DNA from 3 places in the Mesorhizobium calcicola genome. Region 3 is predicted to be linked to each of the others. Evidence: riboswitches for the same ligand, from Rfam matches in the RefSeq annotation. Region 3 holds a riboswitch; each other region holds the start of a gene.
The links. A riboswitch is a leader RNA that binds a small molecule or an ion and turns the genes downstream of it on or off. The one in region 3 is predicted to bind cobalamin.
Positions count from the first base shown of each region.

Region 1 (7,260 bases), on a different contig from region 3:
TTCACCTTGCTGCAGACAGTAACCTCCGTCGGTCTTTCGGCGCTGGCCTGGGTGGTGACCGGGGTGCGTCCGATCTGGAATGGCAGCCTGCCGTCCGACCGGCAGCGCATCTATTTCGCCAATCACACCAGCCATGGCGACTTCATCCTGCTATCGGCCTGCCTGAGCGAAAAGGAGCGCGCGATCACCCACGCGGTTGCTGCCGGCGAATACTGGGGAAAGTCGTGGCTGCGCCGCTTCATCGCCGAGGACATGCTGTCGTCGGTGCTCATCAACCGGCAATGGACCAGGCCGGAGGAAAACCCGATCGAGATCATGCTGTCGGTTCTCGACCAGGGCCACTCGCTGATCCTGTTTCCCGAGGGCACCCGCAACATGACCGAGGAGCCGCTGCTGGCCTTCCGCTCCGGGCTCTACAATCTGTCGATGGCGCGGCCTGAGGTCGAGCTGATCCCGTGCTGGATCGAGAACATGTCGCGCGTGCTGCCCAAGGGCCAGTTCCTGCCGGTGCCGCTGCTGTGTCGCGTCGTTTTCGGCGCGCCGGTGGCGGTGGCCCCGGGCGAAGAACGCCGCGCCTTTCTCGAGCGCGCCCACGCCACGCTTCTGGTGCTCAACCCGCGCCCCGAGCGAGACGATTGATGCGCCACGAGATCTCCATTCTGATCGTCGGCCTGCTGGCCGTGCTGACGACCGCCAGCATCGTCGCCGCCATACTTTCGGCGCGGGCGCCAAAGCCGCTCAGTTCAACGCTGGTCAATCTCACCCAGCGCATCAACGCCTGGTGGGTGATGGTGGCACTGATGACGGTCGCCTTCTTCTTCGGCCGCTACGGCATGACCATCCTGTTCGCGCTGATTTCGTTTGCGGCCCTGCGCGAATTCGTGACGCTGACACACACTCGCCGCAGCGACCATTGGGTGCTGCTTGGCATGTTCGGCATCATCATCCCGTTTCAATACTGGCTGGTGTGGACTGCCTGGTACGGGCTCTTCGTCATCTTCATTCCGGTCTACTGCTTCCTGCTGATGCCGGCCATCACCGCGCTGCATGGCGACACCGAGCGCTTCCTCGAGCGTATCGCCGCGCAGCAATGGGCGGTGATGATTTCGGTCTATTGCGTCAGCCATGTTCCGGCGCTGCTGACACTCAATGTACCGGGCTTTGAAGGCCGCACCCTGTTGCTGATCGCCTTCCTGATCATCGTCGTGCAAGGCAGCGACGTGCTGCAGTACATCTTCGGCAAGCTGTTTGGAAAACACCGATTTTCGCCGAACGTCTCGCCATCGAAAACCTGGGAAGGCCTGATCGGCGGACTGGTGTCGGCGAGCCTGCTCGGTGCGCTGTTGTCGTTCGTGACGCCGTTCTCGCCGCTGCAGGCGGCGGCCGTGGCCTTTGTCGCCTGCTCAATGGGTTTTCTGGGCGGGCTGGTCGCCTCGGCCATCAAGCGCGACCAGGGCGTCAAGGATTGGGGCCATCTGATCGAAGGCCATGGCGGCATGATGGACCGCACCGACAGCCTGGTCTTCGCTGCCCCGGTCTTCTTTCACATTGTGCGCTATTTCTGGACGGTCTGAGAGCCTGTTTGGAAACTCTACTCCGGCGGCCATCTGATGGTGGTTTCTGCGCTTCCGGTGCTCACGGACCCAAATGTCCGCTCCGCTCCGGTTCTCGAAACCACCATCATATGGCTCGCCAGAGTGACTTTCGAAACAAGCTCCGAACCGGCGAACTCTTGCCCACTACGACTAGGCTGACCCCGATCAGAGCCGGTTGCGGACGAGCATGGTGACGACGAAGAACGCGCCGACCGAGCTGGTGATGATACCGATCGGCAATTCCTGCGGCGGCAGCAAGGTTCGCGCGAGAAGGTCGCTTGCCAATAACAGCACCGCGCCGAAGACAGCGCAGCTGGCAACCAGGCGCAGATGCAGCGGACCGGAGAGCGGCTGCGACAGATGCGGGATCATCAGCCCGACGAAGCCGATGACGCCGGCGACCGAGACCAGGACCGCCGTCGAGAACGCGGCGACGAGAAAGGTCATCGTGCGCATCCGCGCCACCGGCACGCCAAGGCTTTCGGCCGCATTTTCGCCGGCCAGGAAAGCATCGAGCCGGCGGTGGTTCCACAGCGCATAGGCCAGAATGGTTCCGGCACCCAGCGCGCCGAGCCAGACATTGTCCCAGCGCGCCAAGCCAAGACCGCCCATCGTCCAGAACAGCACCGAATGGGCAGCGCGCTGGTCGCCGGCAAAGACCAGATAGTTGGTCAAGGCGGTAAACATGAACGAGACGGCAAGGCCGGCGAGGATCAGCCGCTCCGGGCCTTGCCCCCTCACCCGCGCGACCAACAGCAGGACGACGCCCGCAGCCAGTATGCCGCCGGTGAAGGCCGCGACCGGCAGCGTCCAGATACCAAAACTGTCGCCGAAGACGGTGATGACGGACACCGCGCCGGCAGCGGCTCCCGACGACAGGCCGAACAGGAATGGATCGGCAAGGTCGTTGCGGGTTACCGTCTGCAGCAGCGCACCGACAATGCCCAGGCCGGCACCGACACAGATGGCCAGGATCGTGCGCGGCAGCCGCAGATCGACGACGATCTTGCCGACCGGCCCGGACACGTCGTGCCCGCCGAGCCCAATCGCATGGCCGAGCGCAGCAACGACGTCCGTCAACGGGATCAGCGTCGAGCCATAGGCGATCGACAGCAAGGCGAGAGCGGCGATCGCCGCCGCTCCCAGCATCATGGCCAGTGCGAATGTCTTATGTCGCAAGCCTGGAAGTGCGTCGCATTCATCTGGACTCATGCGACGCACTTCAGGACCTTTTCATGCAGGTCGTTGCCCCAAAACCGCTGCGCACTTTTGGGCGACATGCGTCAAAACGCTTCCGGATGCATCGCCTTGGCGATCTTGTCGATGGCTTCGATGTTGGCGGGTCCAGGCGTCAGCTCGGCATAGCGCAGGGCGACGAAACGCTCGTTCTTGACGGCGTCCGTTTCTTTCATGGCCGGATGCGCTATCAGGAAGTCGAGCAGTTTCTTGTAGCCGCCGCCGTCCTGGTAATCGAGCAGGATGAGGAATTGCGGATTGCGCGACGCCACGGTTTCCCAATCCGTATTGCCCCAGCTGGTGTCCATGTCGGCCATGATGTTGTCGCCGCCGGCGGCTGATATCATGGCGCTCGGAATGGCGAACCTGCCCGCGGTGAACGGCTTGTCCTCGCCGGAATCATAGAGGAACACCCGCGTGCCCTTGCGGTCGCCGACCTTGACGGTGATGTCTGCGAGCTCAGTCTTCCAGGATGGCGGCGCGGCGCGGTTCGGAACCTCGAACACCGTCAATTCGCGGTCTTCGGTCGGATGGCGCAAACGAAAGACGTCGACGCCGAAAATCTGGTGGATCAGCTGTTGGGTCAGCGCTTCGCGCGGCGCGGCGAACGCTTGCAGGCGGGCATTGTTCATCACCGCGACCCTGGTGGCGAAGGGTGCCACCAGGGCAAGATCGTGCAGCACCGCGATCACGGTCATGCCGAAGCCGGCCACGAGTTCGAGCAGTTCGCCGCGAGCGCGCGGGTCGAGATGATTGGTCGGCTCGTCGAGGAACAGGATCCTCGGCTCCTGCGCGATGGCGCGCGCCAGCTGGGCACGCTGGCGCTCACCTCCCGACAACGAACCGATGGTTCGCCCAAGCAGCGGCAGCAGACCGGTCCTGCGCAGTGCGTCGACGACAATATCGCGTTCGTCGCTCCTGCGCCTGCGGCCGGCGTGCGGAACCCGGCCAAGCTCGACATAGTCGATCACCGCCAGCCGCGGATCGGGCTGGTCGGTCTGACCGACCACGGCGATATGCAGCGCCCGCTCGGCGGCCGAAATCCTCTCCAGCCGGCGCCCGCCAAGCTTCACCTCCCCGGAACTTGGCCGCAGCATGCCCGACAGCATGCGCAGCAGCGTCGTCTTGCCGGCGCCGTTGGGACCGATGATGGCAAGGCGATCACCCACGGCCACCGAGAGGCTGACCTCATGGACCAGATCTCGGCCATTCGCCACGGCGCTCAGGTCACGCGCTTCGAGAACCGGCGCTGTTATCGGCAGTTGCCCGCCGGATCGCCCGGACCCGGGATGCGCGCCAGCGTCTTGCCGGCCAAGCCCGCCGGACGCTGTCCCGAATTGCACCAGCCATCGGCGAGCGAAGCATGGAGTCTGGCAAATCGCACGAGATCGCCGACATCGGCCTGCGCATCGATAGAGCCGAAGAGATAGGCGGCCTTGCCCGATGCCTGGAAGGCCACCGTCAAGGGCCGCGCGCAGCCGGCCATGCAAGCCACGCCCTCGACAGTGAAGCCATGCGCCGCCGCGGGTTCATGGTGGGCCGAGAGCCGGGAACGCAAATCGGCGCACAGGCTTTCACCCGACCTGATCCCTGTCGGAACGTCGCGGCAAAGCGTGCAGACAATGATGCGGTGAATACGATCGGTGTCGCCGTCCAACTTTCCGTCACTTTCCAAAACTGGCGACGGAAGGAAGCTGGCGAATCGGCCGACAAGACCGATGTCCATGTCTCCTCCCGGCACACCCCGTCCGGTTAACTCATGCTGATGGCAGGTCTCCTGGCTCGCGGGTCGTTGCGCCATCCTGCCTTCCCAGCCTTGCCGGCCAGTGGCATTTGTGGATTTTGCTCGCCGCTTACAGTTGCGGGGGCAGCCACGGCTTCGACCCGAACAGGCCTCACCGTGTTCCCTTTTCACCCCTTGCCTTTCAGCTTGGGGACCATCACCGGCCACCGTAGATTTCCGTCGATCGGGTCGCAACGATTCTTTTTCGACCAGACCTGCTACCGTCGAAGCAGGAGCCGGCGGCCTCGTCAGAAAACGCGCATATGCAACGCCCTCTTGTTATGTAATAACAGAACTCTTAGAGAGATACATCATGTCGCTGTCTGTCGTGATCATTTCGACTTGCCGGTGAGGGTTGCGAACGCGCGCAGGGCGGGGTCTGGAACCCCGCCCTGGATCGGACAATCTGAGCTTACTTGCCGGAGAGCTGTTTGGCGTTCTCGGGCGTGATCGCGGTGGTGTCGACTGTGACCGTCGAATCCACCGAGGTCGCACAATCGAGCAGAATCTTCTTCGACATCTCGATCGCTTCCTTGGCGCCAGTTGGATAGGTGAAGGTCGCCGCCCAGTCGCCTTTCGCCACCGCCTCGATGCCACCGGCCGGGCCTGGCAAGCCATCTGTGCCGATGATCTTGACGTCCTTGCCGGCGCCCTTGGCGGCTAGCAGCGCGCCGGCCGCCATCATGTCGTTCGAGGCATAAAGCACCTTGATGTCGGGGTGCGCCTGCAGCATAGCCGAAAAGGCGGTCTGGGCTTTGTCCGGCACCCAGTCGGCGGCCTGCTCGGCGACGACCTGGATCTTGGCATTCTCCTTGACGCCATCCTTGAAGCCGTTCAGCCGTTCGACTGCGGGCGTAGAGCTTGGCAGTCCTTCGAGTACGGCTGCTTCGCCACCATCGGGCAGCAGGGTCTTGGCAGTATATTTACCCGCCTCGAGCGCGATCTTGTAATTGTCGCCGCCGATGAAAGCGGTGTAGTCCTTGCCGGGATCGCCGACCGTCTTGCGATCGAGTTCGATGACCGGAATGCCGGCATCCATGGCGCGTTTGACCGCCGGCGTCAGCGGTGCCGCCTCGAAGGGCGAGATCAGCAGCAGATCGACCTTCTGGGTGATGAAATTGTCGACCTGCGAGGTCTGCGTGTTGACGTTGCCGGCGCCGTCGGCGATCTGCAGCGTGAAGCCCGGCACTTCCTTGGCCGCCGCGGTCAACTCGTCATTGACGTGCTGGCGATAGGGTTCGGCATTGTTGGCTTGCGAAAAGCCGATGATGAACTGGCCGTCCTTGGCGCAGGCCTTGACCATCGGGTCGGCAGCCTGGGCGGCTCCCGCGATGCACAGGCCAGCGCCTGCCAGAAGCGCGGCCCTGAGGGCACGCCTTTGTCTTGTGGTTTTCATACTCTCTCCTCCTCGTCGGGCCGGAGCCAGACCTTGGTTGACTTCCACTTGCTGCCGCCAACCTCCTAACGACCCAAACCCTCACGGCGGCGAACGAGGGATTGAAGCACTGCCGCCAGCACGATGATCGCGGCAGTCGCGAGCAGCTGCATGGCGGGGGTGATGTTGTTGAGCTGAAGGATGTTGGCGAGCGCGCCGAGCATAATGGTGCCGGCGACGGTGCCGACCATCGAGCCGGCGCCACCGAACAGGCTGGTGCCGCCGATGACCACGGCGGCAATCGCGGTAAGCTCGTAGCCCATGCCGTCATTGGCACTGCCAAAATTGAACTGGCCAGCATGCACTATGCCGGCAAGTGCGGCGGCAAAGCCGGTGATGGCGTAGACCGATATCTTGACCATCGACACCGGCACGCCGGAAATACGCGCCGCGCGCTCGTTGCCGCCGACGGCAAAGACATAGCGGCCGAAACGCGTCGTGTTGAGCACGATCGTGGCGATCGCGGCAAAGACGATGAACACGATCGTCGCCACAGGCACGGTGTTGTTGAACAGCCGCTCACCCAGCACCGCGAACACCGGTGGCGCCAGCCCCGGTCCGTCGCCATAGGAAATGTTGATGTACTGATTGCCCGACACGACCAGCGCCAGTCCGCGCGCCGCCTGCAGGCCAGCGAGCGTCACGATGAACGGCTCGAGCCGGAAGCGGCTGGATATGGTGCCCTGGATGACGCCGAAGGCGATGCCCATGACGAGCACCGCAAGGATGGTGGGGATGAGCCCGAAGCCGCCCGAGATCATCATCGATGCGGTGACGACGCTGGAGAGCCCGAGCACCGCGCCGACAGAAAGGTCGATGCCGGCGGTGATGATGACGAAGGTCATGCCAATGGCGATGATGCCGGTCTCAGACACGGCGCGAACGATATTGGCGATGTTGTCGGGGTTGAGGAACAGGATTTCGCCATGCCGGCGCGGCGAGAAGATGACGCCGCCGATCGCCACGACGACGAGGCCGATCAAGCTCTGGAAGCGCACCACCAAGGCTAGCGGATCGCGATGCACCCGTGCTGCGGCCACCAGGCCGCTTGCCTCCGAAATCTTCTGCTCAGACATCAGGCCTCCCTGCCATTTGCCGCGTTAAGCACTGTGTGCTCGTCGACGCCGCCGATGAATTCCGCCACGTTGCGCCCTTGGCGCAGCACCACGATGCGGTCGCACAGGCCGATCAGCTCCGGCATCTCGCTGGAA
Region 1 covers NZ_JBHUGY010000001.1:59,590-66,849, reverse strand. The annotation lists gene ACFSQT_RS00390 (lysophospholipid acyltransferase family protein) at 1-639, shown strand, start outside; gene ACFSQT_RS00385 (phosphatidate cytidylyltransferase) at 639-1,574, shown strand; gene ACFSQT_RS00380 (FecCD family ABC transporter permease) at 1,761-2,807, opposite strand; gene ACFSQT_RS00375 (ATP-binding cassette domain-containing protein) at 2,879-4,048, opposite strand; gene ACFSQT_RS00370 (DUF1636 family protein) at 4,084-4,557, opposite strand; cobalamin riboswitch at 4,582-4,788, opposite strand; gene ACFSQT_RS00365 (substrate-binding domain-containing protein) at 5,027-6,010, opposite strand; gene ACFSQT_RS00360 (ABC transporter permease) at 6,076-7,125, opposite strand; gene ACFSQT_RS00355 (sugar ABC transporter ATP-binding protein) at 7,125-7,260, opposite strand, start outside.
Region 1: another riboswitch for cobalamin. It lies ahead of ACFSQT_RS00370 (DUF1636 family protein); the one in region 3 lies ahead of ACFSQT_RS30850 (DUF1636 family protein).

Region 2 (7,260 bases), on a different contig from region 3:
GGATAAGATCCTCGTCGAGCGGCTTGGCGAAACGGGCATCGGCAACCGTGGTGGAAAGCCCGGCCGCGCCAAGCTCCTCGGCGGCGATCAGGCAATCCTGCAGCCGCGTGCCGAAGGACAGCAGTGCTACCTTGGTGCCTTCCCTGACGATGCGGCCCTTGCCGATTTCGAGGACCGCGCCGCGCTCCGGCATGTCGACACCAACGCCATTGCCACGCGGATAGCGGAAGGCGATCGGGCCGTCATCATAGCTTGCCGCGGTGCGCACCATGTGGCGCAGCTCCGCCTCGTCAGCCGCGGCCATGACGACGAACCCAGGCAAGGTCGCCAGGAAAGTGGTGTCGAAGGCGCCGCAATGGGTGGCGCCATCGGCGCCGACGAAGCCGGCGCGGTCGATCGGAAAACGCACCGGCAATTTCTGGATCGCGACGTCGTGGACGACCTGGTCGTAGGCGCGCTGCAGGAAGGTCGAATAAATCGCGGCGAACGGCTTGTAACCTTCGGTGGCGAGGCCGGCGGCGAAGGTCACCGCGTGCTGTTCTGCGATGCCGACATCGAAGGTCCGCGACGGAAACGCTTCGCCGAACAGGTCAAGGCCGGTGCCGCTAGGCATGGCGGCGGTGACGGCGACGATGCGGTCGTCCTCACGGCCTTCCTGGACCAAGCTTTCGGCGAACACCTTGGTGTAGGCCGGCGCATTGGCCGGCGCCTTGGCCTGCGCGCCGGTGATGACGTCGAACTTGTTGACGCCATGATATTTGTCGGCGGCGGCTTCCGCCGGCGCATAGCCCTTGCCCTTCTGGGTGACGACATGGATCAGAACCGGGCCTTCGCCATTGTCGCGGACATTTTTCAGGACCGGGATCAAATGCTCCAGATTGTGACCGTCGATCGGGCCGATATGATAGAAGCCGAGCTCCTCGAACAGCGTGCCGCCGGTGACGTAGCCGCGCGCATGCTCGACCGCCCGGGTGATCGCACGGTCGGCGCGCTTGCCGAGATAGGAGGTCAGTTTCTTGCCGAAGTCGCGCAGGCCGACATAGGTCTTGCCCGAGGCCAGTCGCGCCAGATAGGCGCTCATCGCACCGGTCGGCGGCGCGATCGACATGTCGTTGTCGTTGAGGATGACGATCAGCCGGGCATCGAGCGCGCCGGCATTGTTCATCGCCTCGTAGGCCATGCCGGCCGACATGGCGCCGTCGCCGATCACGGCGATGACATTGTTGCGGCCGCCGGAGAGGTCGCGAGCAGCGGCCATACCGAGGCCCGCCGATATCGATGTCGAGGAGTGGGCGGCGCCGAAGGGATCGTACTCGCTCTCGGCGCGACGGGTGAAGCCGGACAGGCCGCCCTCCTGGCGCAATGTGCGGATGCGGTCGCGGCGGCCGGTCAGGATCTTGTGCGGATAGGCCTGGTGGCCGACATCCCAGATCAGCCGGTCATCCGGGGTGTTGAAGACATAGTGCAGCGCCACCGTCAGCTCGACCACGCCAAGGCCGGCGCCAAGATGGCCGCCGGTGTGTGACACGGCGTCGATCAGCTCGGCACGAAGCTCGGATGCCAGTTGCGGCAATTCGCTCTCGGCAAGCGTGCGCAGGTCGGCCGGGATGCGGACCTTGTCGAGAAGCGGCGTATGCGGCGTTGAATTCACGGGTAGGCCTGCTCAGGCTTTCTGTTCATGGGCGGGATAGGCCGGCGGCCGGCGAAAGTAAATGCGTGTCAGTGACGCGGATCAGGCTTTAGGCCCCAAAACCGGGCCACTTTTGGGCGACTTGCATCAGCTTTCCGGCAGCGGGATGAATTCTTCCTCATCGCCAGGAACGATATCGAAGCGGCCCGTCTTCCATTCTTCCTTGGCCTGTTCGATGCGCTCCTTGGAGGACGAGACGAAATTCCACCAGATGTAGCGCTTGGAGCCGAGCGAGGCACCGCCGAACAGCATGAAATGCGCGCCGGTTTCCGACGATACGACGATCTCGTCACCGGGCCGGAACACCAACAAGCGTTCAGCAGGGAAAACGTCGCCTGAAATCGAGACCTCGCCTTCGAGCGTGTAGATGGCGCGCTCTTCCGCATCGGCCGGGATTTTCACACTTGCACCGGGTGCCAGACGCATATCGGCATACAGCGTCTCGGAGTCGGCCCTCACCGGCGACCGCAGTCCCTGGAAATCACCGATGACGACGCGGCCGCTGACGCCTTCGGCGTCGATCTCGGGGAGCCGCAGAGCAGCCGTGTTCTCGAACACCGGAGCCACTTCTTCCTTGCCGTCCGGCAATGCCAGCCATGTCTGCAGGCCGGAGACCGACATCGGCGCGCCGCGCAGTTCCTCCGGCGTGCGCTCGGAGTGGACGATGCCGCGACCGGCGGTCATCAGGTTCACGTCACCGGGCTGGATGACCATTTCGGTGCCGAGCGAATCGCGATGCCGGATCTTGCCGTCGAACAGATAGGTGACCGTCGACAGACCGATATGCGGATGCGGACGCACATCGAGCGCCTGGCCCGCGCGCAGGATCGCCGGGCCCATGCGGTCGAAGAAGATGAAAGGCCCGACCAGCCGCCTTTTGGCGGTCGGCAGAGCGCGGCGCACCTGGAAACCGCCAATGTCCTTGGCGTTCGGGATGACCATCAGCTCGATCTGGTCGCTGGCAAAGGCGTCGCCGACTTCAGGGTCTTTCCCGGGAAAGAAGCTCATGGACTCTCCTTGTCAGCGGTCGAGGACCGCTTCGGCCGCATCAGGCAAAGCGGATCGCCGCCTTCGCCCGCAGTTTGGCCGCCACCTCTTCGCGATTGCGAGGATGCTGATGGGTTTCGAGGGAATCGAGAAGCTCACGCGCCGATGCCGCGATGGCTTCGACCGCATGATCGAAGGCGTGCTGGTTCTGCCTTGAAGGCCGCGTCGTTCCGCTCAATTTGCGGACAAACTGAAGTGCGGCGTCGCGCACCTCGTCATTGGTTGCCGGCGGATCAAAATTGAACAGGGTCTTGATGTTTCTGCACATCGTTTCCGAACCTTCTCTTGTCCTGAAGCCGTTTCAATCGGGACGGCTGCTATCCTCGACCATGATCATGTCCAAAAGCCGGTGAGTCGAGACCATCGTGCGGATCGCGCCTCAGTCCGCGTCGAGCGGCTCTGTTCCAACCGGCTTGCCATCGCGCGACAGCCTGATCTTCTCGACCTTGTCCTCGGCGGCCTTCAGCAGCCGGTCGCAGTGTGCTTTCAGCGCCTCGCCGCGCTCATAGATCCTGATCGACTGGTCGAGCGGCACGTCACCGCGCTCCAGATCATCGACGATCTTCTCCAGCGCGTCGAGTGCCTGTTCGAAGCTCATCGCCTTGACGTCTTCGTTGGTCTCACCAGCCATCATTCATCCTTTCATCAGTCGCCCGACATGGGCGGCGACCGAAAATGCCAGTCCCTGCAGATCGTAGCCACCCTCGAGCAGGCTGACGAGCCGGTTGCCGCTGTGGCGCGTGGCGCGCTGCATCAGCTGGCCGGTCGCCCAGTCGAAATCATCCTCGGTCAGGTTGATCTCGGCCAGCGGATCGCGGTGATGCGCATCGAAACCGGCCGAAATGATGATCAGGTCGGGGGCGAAATTGTCGAGCGCCGGCAGCACACGCGACAGGAAAGCATCGCGAAAAACCTCGCTGCCGGTCTGTGGCGCCAAAGGTGCGTTGACGATGTTGCCGGCACCGGTCTCGTTCTTTGCCCCGGTGCCGGGGTAGAGCGGCATCTGGTGCGTCGAGCAATAGAGCACCGACGGATCGTCCCAGAAAATATCTTGCGTGCCGTTGCCGTGATGCACGTCCCAGTCGACGACGGCAACGCGCTCGACGCCATGTTTGTTCTGCGCATAGCGCGCCGCGATCGCCGCCGTGTTGAAGAGGCAGAAGCCCATCGCCGTGGTCTTTTCGGCATGATGGCCGGGCGGCCGCGCGGCGACGAAGACATTGTCGGCGCGGCCTGTGAAAACGTCATCCACGGCGGCGTTGGCGGCGCCGATCGCGGTTATCGCCGCCTGCCAGCTCTTCGGGCTGGCGGTGGTGTCGGCGTCGATGCGGGCGATACCGGTGTCGGGAATGGCGGCGCGGACGCGGGCGACGAAATCGGCGGGATGCGCGTAGAGGATGGTGGCGTCGTCGCCCTCCGGCGCCTCGACCCGATCGAGCGCGGCAAAAGCCTCGTCGTCAAGCACGCGTTCAATGGCGCGCAAGCGGTCGGGCCGCTCGGGATGGCCGGGCGGCGTGATGTGTTCGAGGAAGATCGGATGGTGTAGAGACGAGTGACCATTGTCCTAATCTAGGCATCTATGGGCGCAATGGCCATGCGCGCCGACGCAATGACTGGGGGAAAATCACGCCTGCGTCCTTTGGTGTCGCTGCGGGCATTGGCGTCCTCAGCACTTCGGCGTAAGGTCGCCGCCACTGCCTGGTGCCCGCGCAAGCGGGAGAATCGGGAACACGGTTGAATTCCGTGGCGTGCCCAACGCTGTGAGGGGGACCGCGCCGGTAAATGCCACTGTCGATGACGGGAAGGCACCGGACGCGGGTTGATCCCGAGCCAGAAGACCGGCCTGGCAGGCATCGTCATCCGCATGGTCAGGCGGATGAAATGGATTGCAATCGCAAGGGGACACGCGATGCCCGAACACATGACCGCCTCTATTGGCGACGGGTTTGACCAGAGTGCGCGCGATGCGGTCTATCGCGCCGTGTTCACGCGCCGCGATGTCCGCAGCCATTTCCTGCCCACCGCGCTTGACGACGACGTGCTGGCGCGGCTGCTGCTTGCGGCTCATCACGCACCATCGGTCGGCTTCATGCAGCCATGGAACTTCATTGTCATTCGCGACGCCGGACGACGGGAAAAAGTGCGCGACCTGTTCCTGGCGGCGCGCGAGCAGGAATTGCCGGCCATCGGAGAGGAGCGGCAGGCGCTCTACCGCAAACTCAAGCTTGAAGGCATCTGCGAAAGCGCGCTCAACATCTGCATCACTTGCGACCGCCAGCGCTCGAAGGGTTCGCCGCTGGGACGTTGGCACAATCCGGAGATGGACCTCTACAGCACGGTCTGCGCGGTGCAGAATTTCTGGCTGGCGGCGCGCGCCGAAGGCGTCGGTGTCGGCTGGGTCAGCATCATCGAGGCGCAGGCGTTGAAAAGCCTGCTGTCAATTCCCGAGCATGTGACGCCGGTCGCCTATCTCTGCGTCGGCCGCGTCTCAGAGTTCGCGCCGAAACCGGATCTCGAAGCACACGGCTGGGGACGCCGCTTGCCGCTGCCGGAGCTGATCATGAGCGAGACCTTTTCCGGGCAAGGCGAAGCGCCGCTCAAATCGACCGTGGCGCGCCTCAACGGCGCCGATGCCGCACCGGCGACCGCGGCTGGTCAGCCTGTCGCGCCGGCCGTGCCCCAGCGCGAGCCGCCGAAGGAGGCCAGCGCCTTGTCCTTGAGTTCCCTGAACTTCGACGACGCCTCGGCCAGCCGGGCGTCCCAGGCGGGATCGGGCACCTGGCCCTCGATGGTCCCGAAATAGACCTGCATCAGGCAGGCGATGGCGAAGGGTTCGATGAAGGCTGCCTTGAAGGCCCAGGCGAAGACGATGGCGAGCACGAAGGCCCAGCCGGCGAGCTGGCCGGGCATGAGGAAAAGAATGGCGCCGGCCGGAGCCAGCATCAACAGGAAGATGACGAAGGACACGCCCCACATGATGACCGCCAGCCAGACGGCATTCTTGACCATGGTCTTGCCGTTCTGGGCATAGAGCACGACGCCTTGCCGGGCCGTCTCGAACGGCGAGGCTGAATTGATGCGGATGTTGTAGCCGAGGATGATCTCGTCGACATAGGTCAGCGACAGGCGGATCACCGTGTTGATGAAGCTGACCAGGCCGCTCAGGCCCGGTATCGGCAGGAAGGCGGCGATGCCGCCGATCAGGCCGGTAATGGCGCGGATGGCGCCCTTGACCAGTTGGTCGACGACGAAAAGGATGTTGGCCTCGGCAAAACGCTGGGTCACGATGTCCCTGGCGTAGGCAATCTGGTTCTGGCCGTCGGGAATGTCGCGGCCGTCGATCAGATGGACCATGACGGCGATATGGCCGGCCTTGACGACGTAAAGGATGTATTCGCGGATCCAGTAGACGGCGATCGAGACGACGCCGAAGCCGACCACGCCGCCCCACAAGGCAAAGGACAGCGGCCCGTCGGGATCGGTGGAGATATGACCGACGCCGTAGCCAACCGAGGCGCCCGTCCCGGTCGCCACGATATAGGCCAGCGTGATGCCGAAATAGACGATCATGCGAAAGACAATGAAAGGCCAGGTCCGCATCATGATGGACACCGACCTGCCGATATCGAAATCCCACATGCCCCGAATCTCCCCCTAAGAGATGGCGGGAAAGGATGCGCTCAAACCGGCTATTGTCAATCGCGGGCAGTGGCTCCAGGTCGCCGGTGGGGACTTCAGTTCGGCTGCGGATCCGGCTTTTTGAGCAGACCCTCAAGCAGCTGCTTGAACGCCGTCACCACCTTCCTCGACGTCGCTTCGGGGTCATTCGAATTGGCGATCCGTTGCGCCGCCTGACTGCTCGCGCCGTTGATCAGCCGCGAGGCCGTCTCGGGGTCGAGGCTGGAGACGACCACTCCCTCCTCCTGCAGCGCCGTCAGATGACCGGTCATTGAAGCGATGCACGCATTGGCATTCGGCCATTGTGCCGGATCGCCCAGCATGGCCGGGCCATCCCGGAACATGATGCGCTGGATTTCCGGCTCCAACGCCATCTCGATATAGGTCGTGCATTCGTCGACGAAATACTGCCAGCGGGTCGGCGCTCTCGACGCGACCTCGGTCACCCGAGCAGCCATCTCGCCGTCGATTTCGGCGATGACCGCCTGCAGCAGTCCCTTCTTGTCGCCGAAATGATGATAGAGCGCGCCGCGCGTCAGCCCGGCCGACGCGGTGAAATCATCCATCGAGGCTTCGGCATAGCCGATCGTGCCGAAGGCATGGCGGGCCGCCGCGATCAGCTTGCCGCGCGTCTCGGCAATCATCTCCTTGCGAGGTTTGTGCATGGCTTCTGGCCTTATTAACATACGCCTCGTATGCCAATTGACATACGCGACGTATGATCTATTTAACAATCATACGCTTCGTATGTAATTGTCGAACCTGCCTTTGTCGAGGAACCGGACATGCAAAATCCCTATTCGGAAATCTTTCGCGCCCCCGGCGCCAAGGGCTTTGCAGCTGCG
Region 2 covers NZ_JBHUGY010000004.1:42,391-49,650, reverse strand. The annotation lists gene dxs (1-deoxy-D-xylulose-5-phosphate synthase) at 1-1,651, opposite strand, end outside; gene ACFSQT_RS02975 (pirin family protein) at 1,778-2,698, opposite strand; gene ACFSQT_RS02970 (DUF2277 domain-containing protein) at 2,739-3,005, opposite strand; gene ACFSQT_RS02965 (exodeoxyribonuclease VII small subunit) at 3,117-3,368, opposite strand; partial or broken gene ACFSQT_RS02960 (histone deacetylase family protein) at 3,372-4,297, opposite strand; cobalamin riboswitch at 4,420-4,598, shown strand; partial or broken gene bluB (5,6-dimethylbenzimidazole synthase) at 4,602-5,276, shown strand; gene ACFSQT_RS02950 (hypothetical protein) at 5,393-6,376, opposite strand; gene ACFSQT_RS02945 (TetR/AcrR family transcriptional regulator) at 6,472-7,080, opposite strand; gene ACFSQT_RS02940 (MFS transporter) at 7,201-7,260, shown strand, end outside.
Region 2: another riboswitch for cobalamin. It lies ahead of bluB (5,6-dimethylbenzimidazole synthase); the one in region 3 lies ahead of ACFSQT_RS30850 (DUF1636 family protein).

Region 3 (7,260 bases):
GCCATTCCAGCGTGCCATGGGCGCCGACATGGACTAGCGCATGGACGCCGAGCGACTTGCGCAGCCAAAGGCCGAAGGCGATCAACGCATGGCGCGGCGGTAGCGTCGGATCGTGATAATCGGCGCGGCGATCCCTCGAGCGCCCGCGATCGGGGGCGAGCGCCACGGTGACGTTTCCGAAGGTCGCGGCGCGGAAGGGGAAGTGCTTACCCTCCCCCTTGTGGGGAGGGTGGCCCGCAGGGCCGGGTGGGGGTAGAGCGCCGCTACCCCCACCCCGTTTCGCGCCACCCGCTTCGCGAATGTCGCGAACCGACCCTCCCCACAAGGGGGAGGGTGAAGGATCGGCAGCGCCCCATGCTGCCTCGACCGTAGCGAGTGCCTGAACGGGAAGTTCCTTCGAGAAGTCGAGATAGTCCTCCAGTTTCAGCCCGGTATCGCTGCGCTCCAGCAAATCCAGCAGCTCACGCGGCGTTTGCGGAATCCCGTCAACGGCGTAGCCCAGCTCTCTCAGGTCATGCAGCATGGCCAGCACGCTGGACGGCACGTCGAGGCCGACGGCATAGCCGGTGCGGCCGGGCGCACTCGGATAATCGGGGACCAGGATCGCCAGTTTGCGTTGGGCGCGGAGCGTCTCCTGCAGCCGGATGAAGGCTGCTACGCGGTCCGCGACCTGCGCGACGCGGTTGGGCTCCGGCCGGTTGGCGAAGGCGCGGTGACCAAGTACGGGATCGACCTCGCTCTCGCCCTTGAAGGAAACAGCACCAGCCAGGATGCGGCCGTCGAGTTCGGGCAGCACGACATGCATGGCGAGGTCGGCGGGCGCCAGCCCACGCTGGTTGTTTTCCCAGATGTCGCGGCGGGTGGTGGCGACAATGACCTGGAAGACAGGCACGCCGGCACGGTCGAACAGGGTTTCGACGCCGGGTTCGGCGCCTGAAGCGAAGGCGGTCGCGGTGATGATGGCGGCAGGCTGTAGTGCGGCCAGTGCGGTTTCCACGAACGCCAGCGACGCCGGGTCCTTGAGGCTGGAGACGAAGATGGGGACTGGGTTGATGCCGCGTTGCCGCAGCGCTTCAAAAAGCGCGTCGATCGGTGCGACATCGGCGGCCAGCAGCATCGAACGGTAGAACAGGATGGGGATGGTGCGGGCGGCAACACGGAAATTGTCGGCGTCGCTACCGCTCTTCGATATCCGGAAAGCACTCGGATCATCAACGACGCCAAGTCCCGGCTCATAAAATCCCGCCTTCGGTACCGCGACCGGCGCTGAAATTGCTGCTTCAGACCCCGCCAGCCGCGCCAGTTTCTGCACCAGCGCGCTCATATTCGCAGGACCGCCCTCGCGGAAATAGTCGAGCAGGCCGTCCAATTCCTCGCGCGGCAGCGTCGAGGCTTCGATCAGGCGCAAATCCTCGTCGCGGCATTCGCCGGGCAGCAGCGCCAGCTTGATGCCGTGCGCGCGGGCGATCGAGGCAAGCTGGTCGCAGCCGTAGCGCCACCAGTCGTAGCCGCCGAGGATGCGCACGAGGATGACCTTGGCGTGTCGGGCGACGCTGTCGACCCAGAGGTCGACGGACATCGGATGGCGCAGGTCACGCAGGGCCGCCAGCCGCATCGAGGGCAGGCGGCCGGCATTGGCCTTCCAGGCTGCGGCCAGTCCGGCGAGATCACTGTCGGTGAAGGACAGGGCCACCACATCCGCCGGCGTCTGCCGCAGATCGACCGGCTCGGCGAGGTCGTCGAGTGAGGCGGAGGTCGTGGTGAGGATGTGCATCGCGATCCGTGGTTTGCGTCAGCCGGCGAGTATACGCTCGATGGCCGGGCGGTTCAGCCCCTTCAGTCCGATGACGACCAGGCGCGAGCGGCGGTCGTCCTGCGCCGTCCAGGCGCGGTCGTAATAGTGATTGACACGCGGTCCGACGGCCTGCAGCAGGAGCCGCATCGGCTTGCCGCCGACCTCGACAAAGCCCTTCACGCGCAGCACATTTTCTTCCTCGGCGGCGGTGGCGACGCGTTTTGCCAGCTCATCAGGGTTGGCGATCGATGGGATGTCGATGACGAAGGAGTCAAAGTCATCATGCTCGTGGTCGAGCTCGTCGTCATGGTGGGTTTTGCGGTTTTCGATGTCGTCTTCCACGGCGAGGCCGAGGCCGAGCAGCACCGATGGGTCGACCTTGCCTTGCGAGGTCGGCACGATCTTTACCGCGCGGGAGATGTGCTCGTTGATGATGGCGTTGGCGCGGATCGAGCCGGCGGCGTCCATCAGGTCGCTCTTCGACAGGATGATCAGGTCGGCGCAGGCGATCTGATCCTCGAAGACTTCCTCGACCGGATCGTCGTGATCGAGCGTCTCGTCCTGCGCGCGCTGTGCCTGGAGTGCGTCCATGTCGTTGGCGACACGGCCTTCGGCCAGCGCCGGTCCATCGACCACGGCGATGACGCCATCGACCGTCACGCGGCTTTTCACCGTCGGCCACTGGAAAGCCTGGACCAGCGGCTTGGGCAGCGCCAGGCCCGAAGTCTCGATCAGGATATGGTCGACTTTCGGCACCAGCGACAGGATCTGGTCGAGCGCCGGCACGAAATCGTCGGCAACGGTGCAGCAGATGCAGCCATTGGCCAGTTCGACGATGTTTTCCTCCGGGCAGGTGTCGATGCCGCAGCTCTTCAGGATTTCGCCGTCGATGCCGATGTCGCCGAATTCATTGACGATGATCGCGATGCGCTTGCCGCCGGCGTTTTCCAGGAGATGGCGGACCAGCGTCGTCTTGCCTGCGCCGAGGAAGCCGGTGACGACGGTGCAAGGGACGCGGGAGACGGAGGCAGTCATGATCAGTCCTTCAACAGGTCGAGGGGAGGGATGCGGGCAACGAGGCCGCGCTTGAGGCTATCGGGACGACCGCGCCATGGGATCAGTCCGTCGGTGGAGGTGGCGAAGAGTTTGGCGCCGGTGACGAGGTCGGCGCCGCTGGTCGCGGTCAGATCGCCGAAGACATAGCTCCAGCAGCCGTCGCGCAGGATCGCTGCGCTGAGGCGGCGCTTGCAGTTGCCGAGGCATTCGACAGTGCGGACCCGGATCGCTTCCTCCGCCGCGGCGCGGCGCGTGTCGTCGGCGAGCAGTTCCCCGGCACGCGGGTGGCCGTCGGAGCCGGTCTCGTCGCGGCAGGAGGCGCAGACGATGACGGTGACGCCGGACAACGCATCGCCATCGGCGGACGAAACATCCGCTGCACCAGCCGAAATACTGCCGTTATGATCCAAAAATCGGGCTCCTTGCCCGGAAACCCGCCGGGCGATCGGATTCTAATGTCGCAGACGGCAGGTCTCCTGGCTCGCGAGTCATCGCCTTGGGTAGCCGCCTTCCCGGGAACGCCCCAGTGGCTTTCGGCCTTGGCTCTTCGCTTACAGTTGCGGGGACAGCCGCGGATTTGGGATTTTTGTCCCGCACCGCATTCCCTCTTAGCCCCTGCCGTTGCTGGCAGAGGACCATCTGTACCGGATTTAGGCTTTTGCGGGGAGTTGTGTCAACGCACGGCTACGACATGGCGATGTCGGCCCAAGGCTCTCACGAGCCGCCAACCGGCAGAGCCAGGATAACTTGACGGATTGCTTGATAGCCATCGCCATAATCCCAGTCATGGTTGCGGGCCAGATCCTGTCCTTCTTGCCAAACCGCGTTGTCGAGAAGGACCTCGACACTAATTGGCTCGCCTTTCAAGCCTGCCACAAAGGTACGTACAAAATGACTGCCAGGGGACGCGGAAGCCGTGAACAGCTTTTCCAGCTTGGCATAGAATGCTGGATAACCCCGGTTCAGCGAGCAAAGCTCGGTTGTGGCCTGGGAGATGACCGGTCCGCCATAGATCTTCCAGGGGGCATTTTTTCGCCAGATCTTCCAGCTGGGAATAGTCTGCTGCCAAATTTCTACCTCGGCCTGCATGTTGTCGCAGACATGATCAGCCAGTCCCTCAATGGCTACATGGAAAACCCCTCGGAGAAATTTTTCAAACGCCTGATTCAATTCTTCTTCGCGTGTGTCACCGAAGCCAGCGAAGGATTCAATGACCGGCTGAACGTCAAGCAGCGGAGAGAAGATGTAGATTTCGAGAACCAGCCTACCGCTAGTGCCCGTCTCGAAAATCTCAGCCTCAAAACGAAGTTGCCTCGACTGGAGCGTAACGTCTTGTTCTCTACGTATTGCATCCATTCCATGTGCAATCAGCGCACCATGGATCATGTCCAGCACTTTGTGCGAACGCCATTGCAAAACCTATCAAGCTTGTTGAAGCGTCTATGGCAGAAGTTACTGCGGTTGGCCATGTTACCGAATTGCTAGCGCTGGCCCCAAATCCCCAGCCGGCGTCACTTCCATTCGCTCAAGGCCAAGCCAGCCCTGCATCTGCTTCAGTTCCTCGAGGAGTTCTGCGGCGGTCTCAGGCGGCGCGCCGGGTTCGGCGTAGGCGGCGTGGACGCGTAACACTCCAGCGGGCCGGTCGGCCTTGAGGTCGACGCGTGCCACGATCCTGTCGCCGAGCAGGAACGGCAGGACGTAGTAGCCGTATTGGCGCTTTTCGGCAGGGGTGTAGATCTCGATGCGGTAGTGGAAATCGAACAGCCGCTCGGTGCGTGACCGCTCGAAGACGACGGGATCGAACGGCGCCAGCAGGGCACGGGCCTCGATCTTTCGTGGCAGGCGCGCGTCTTTGTGAAGATAAGCCCGCTTGTCCCAGCCTTCGACGCGCACCGGCAACAACTCGCCTGTTTCAACCAGTTCCTCCAGCCGGCCCTTCATGTCGGCGGGCGACAGGCGGAAATAGTCGCGCAGATCTCCTGACGTCGCCACGCCGTGGGCGCGGGCCGAGATGCGCAGCAATTCGCGGTGCGCGTCCTCGGCGGCGGGCATCGGCAGATCGAGGATCGCCTGCGGCAGCACGCGCTCCGGCAAATCATAGAACCGCTCGAAACCGCGACGGTGCGCCGTGGTGATGCGCCCGGCCCAGAACAGCCATTCGAAGGCGTGCTTGGCATGGCTCCAGCCCCACCAGCCGCCGGAGCCTTTCTGGCCTTCGAGCGCGGAAGCGGCGATCGGACCGCGCTCGGCGACTTCCCTATAGATTTCCTCGATATAGGCGGCGTGCTCGCGGCCCCATTTGGCGAGGCCGAGATACATTTCGTCGCCGTTTTCGGCCCGTTGCATACGCCAGCGCATGAGCGGGTATGTCTCGACCGGCAGGAAGGAGGCTTCGTGCGCCCAGTATTCGAACACCGTGCGCTTGCGCGTCACGGCCGCGTTGTCGAGCAAGGCGAGCGGGTAGGGGCCAAGGCGGGAATAGAGCGGCATATAATGAGCACGCACCACCGCGCTGACGGAATCGATCTGCAGCAGGCCGGTGCGGGAGAGCACACGGGCGAAATGGCGGCGGTCGGGCGTGCCGGCGGGGTGGGGATCGAGGAACCCCTGGGCGGCGAGCGCGATGCGCCGGGCCGTGGCAAGCGAGATCTTTTCCTTCATGCTGATGTCACTCTGAGGGTGATTTGACCGAGGGGCTGATGGGTGATTCCGGCCCATGCTAGCAGGGTTCTGGCGGCAACCATGTCAGGAGACAAAAGTGGAGTAAAATGTGAAGGAAATCAACCAGGAGCGGATCGGACCAGTTTCCCAGGATATGCCGTCCAGGTCAGCGTTTTGAACAAGGTTTGACTTGCTTCGCTGGAAGTGCTGCGCTAACCCTCGCCGCGTTGCAGCATAGGCCCTTAAAACGGTTCAGCGGTTAAACTGTCACGCTTCCGCATTAGGGTCCGGTGCTGTAATCAAAGTGGATTGGCGCCAACGGAAAGCCGAGCATGAACGCACTTCTAAGCTCATACCTGCCCATCGTCCTGTTCATCGGCGTGGCGCTGGTCGTCGGCCTGGCGCTGCTGGCCGCCCCCTTCCTGGTGGCCTACCGCAATCCCGATCCCGAAAAGCTTTCCGCCTACGAGTGCGGGTTCAACTCGTTCGACGACGCCCGCATGAAGTTCGACATCCGTTTCTACCTGGTGTCGATCCTGTTCATCATCTTCGACCTGGAAGTGGCCTTCCTGTTTCCGTGGGCGGTGTCGTTCTCGAAGATCGGCATGCTCGGCTTCTGGTCGATGATGGTCTTTCTGGCGGTGCTGACCATCGGCTTTGCCTATGAATGGAAAAAAGGAGCGCTGGAATGGGATTGAACGACAGTTCCGGCACGCTCGTCGCGCCGAAGCCGAAGGGCCTGATCGATCCCAACACCGGCAGGCCGGTGGGGGCGGACGATCCTTTCTTCCTCGAGATCAACAACGAGCTGGCCGACAAGGGCTTTCTCGTCACCTCGACGGAAGCGCTGATCACCTGGGCGCGCAGCGGTTCGCTGATGTTCATGACGTTCGGCCTCGCTTGCTGCGCGGTCGAGATGATCCACACTTCGATGCCGCGCTATGACAGCGAGCGCTTCGGCGTCGCGCCGCGCGCGTCTCCGCGCCAGTCCGACATCATGATCGTCGCCGGTACGCTGACCAACAAGATGGCGCCGGCGCTACGCAAGGTCTACGACCAGATGCCGGAGCCGCGCTACGTCATCTCGATGGGCTCCTGCGCCAATGGCGGCGGCTACTACCACTATTCCTATTCGGTGGTGCGTGGCTGCGACCGCATCGTGCCGGTCGACATCTATGTGCCCGGCTGCCCGCCGAGCGCCGAAGCGCTGCTTTACGGCATTCTTCTCCTGCAGAAGAAGATCCGCCGCACCGGCACGATCGAACGGTAAATCCATGACCGCATCCCTGAGCGAACTGTCGACCTATCTCGGCGAGAAGCTGATCGGCCGCGTGAACGACGCGGTGATCGCCTATGGCGAGCTCACCGTTCACGTCGAGCCGCGCGATCTGGTCGAGGTGATGACCTTCCTGCGCGACGATGCGCGCTGCCAGTTCATCTCGATCATCGACGTCTGCGGCGCCGACTATCCGTCGCGGGCCAAGCGCTTCGACGTCGTCTATCACCTGTTGTCGCCGAAGCAGAACGTGCGCATCCGCGTCAAGGTGCAGGCCGACGAAGAGACGATGGTGCCGTCGATCACCGGCGTATATCCCGGCGCCGACTGGTTCGAGCGCGAGACTTACGATCTCTATGGCGTGCTGTTCTCCGGCCACCCGGACCTGCGCCGCTTGCTGACCGACTACGGTTTCGAAGGCCATCCGCTGCGCAAGGATTTCCCGCTGACCGGCTTCGTCGAGGTGCGCTAC
Region 3 covers NZ_JBHUGY010000055.1:34,206-41,465, forward strand. The annotation lists gene cobN (cobaltochelatase subunit CobN) at 1-1,774, opposite strand, end outside; gene cobW (cobalamin biosynthesis protein CobW) at 1,793-2,830, opposite strand; gene ACFSQT_RS30850 (DUF1636 family protein) at 2,833-3,261, opposite strand; cobalamin riboswitch at 3,301-3,506, opposite strand; gene ACFSQT_RS30855 (DUF6348 family protein) at 3,566-4,237, opposite strand; gene ACFSQT_RS30860 (winged helix-turn-helix domain-containing protein) at 4,322-5,512, opposite strand; gene ACFSQT_RS30865 (NADH-quinone oxidoreductase subunit A) at 5,845-6,210, shown strand; gene ACFSQT_RS30870 (NuoB/complex I 20 kDa subunit family protein) at 6,201-6,782, shown strand; gene ACFSQT_RS30875 (NADH-quinone oxidoreductase subunit C) at 6,787-7,260, shown strand, end outside.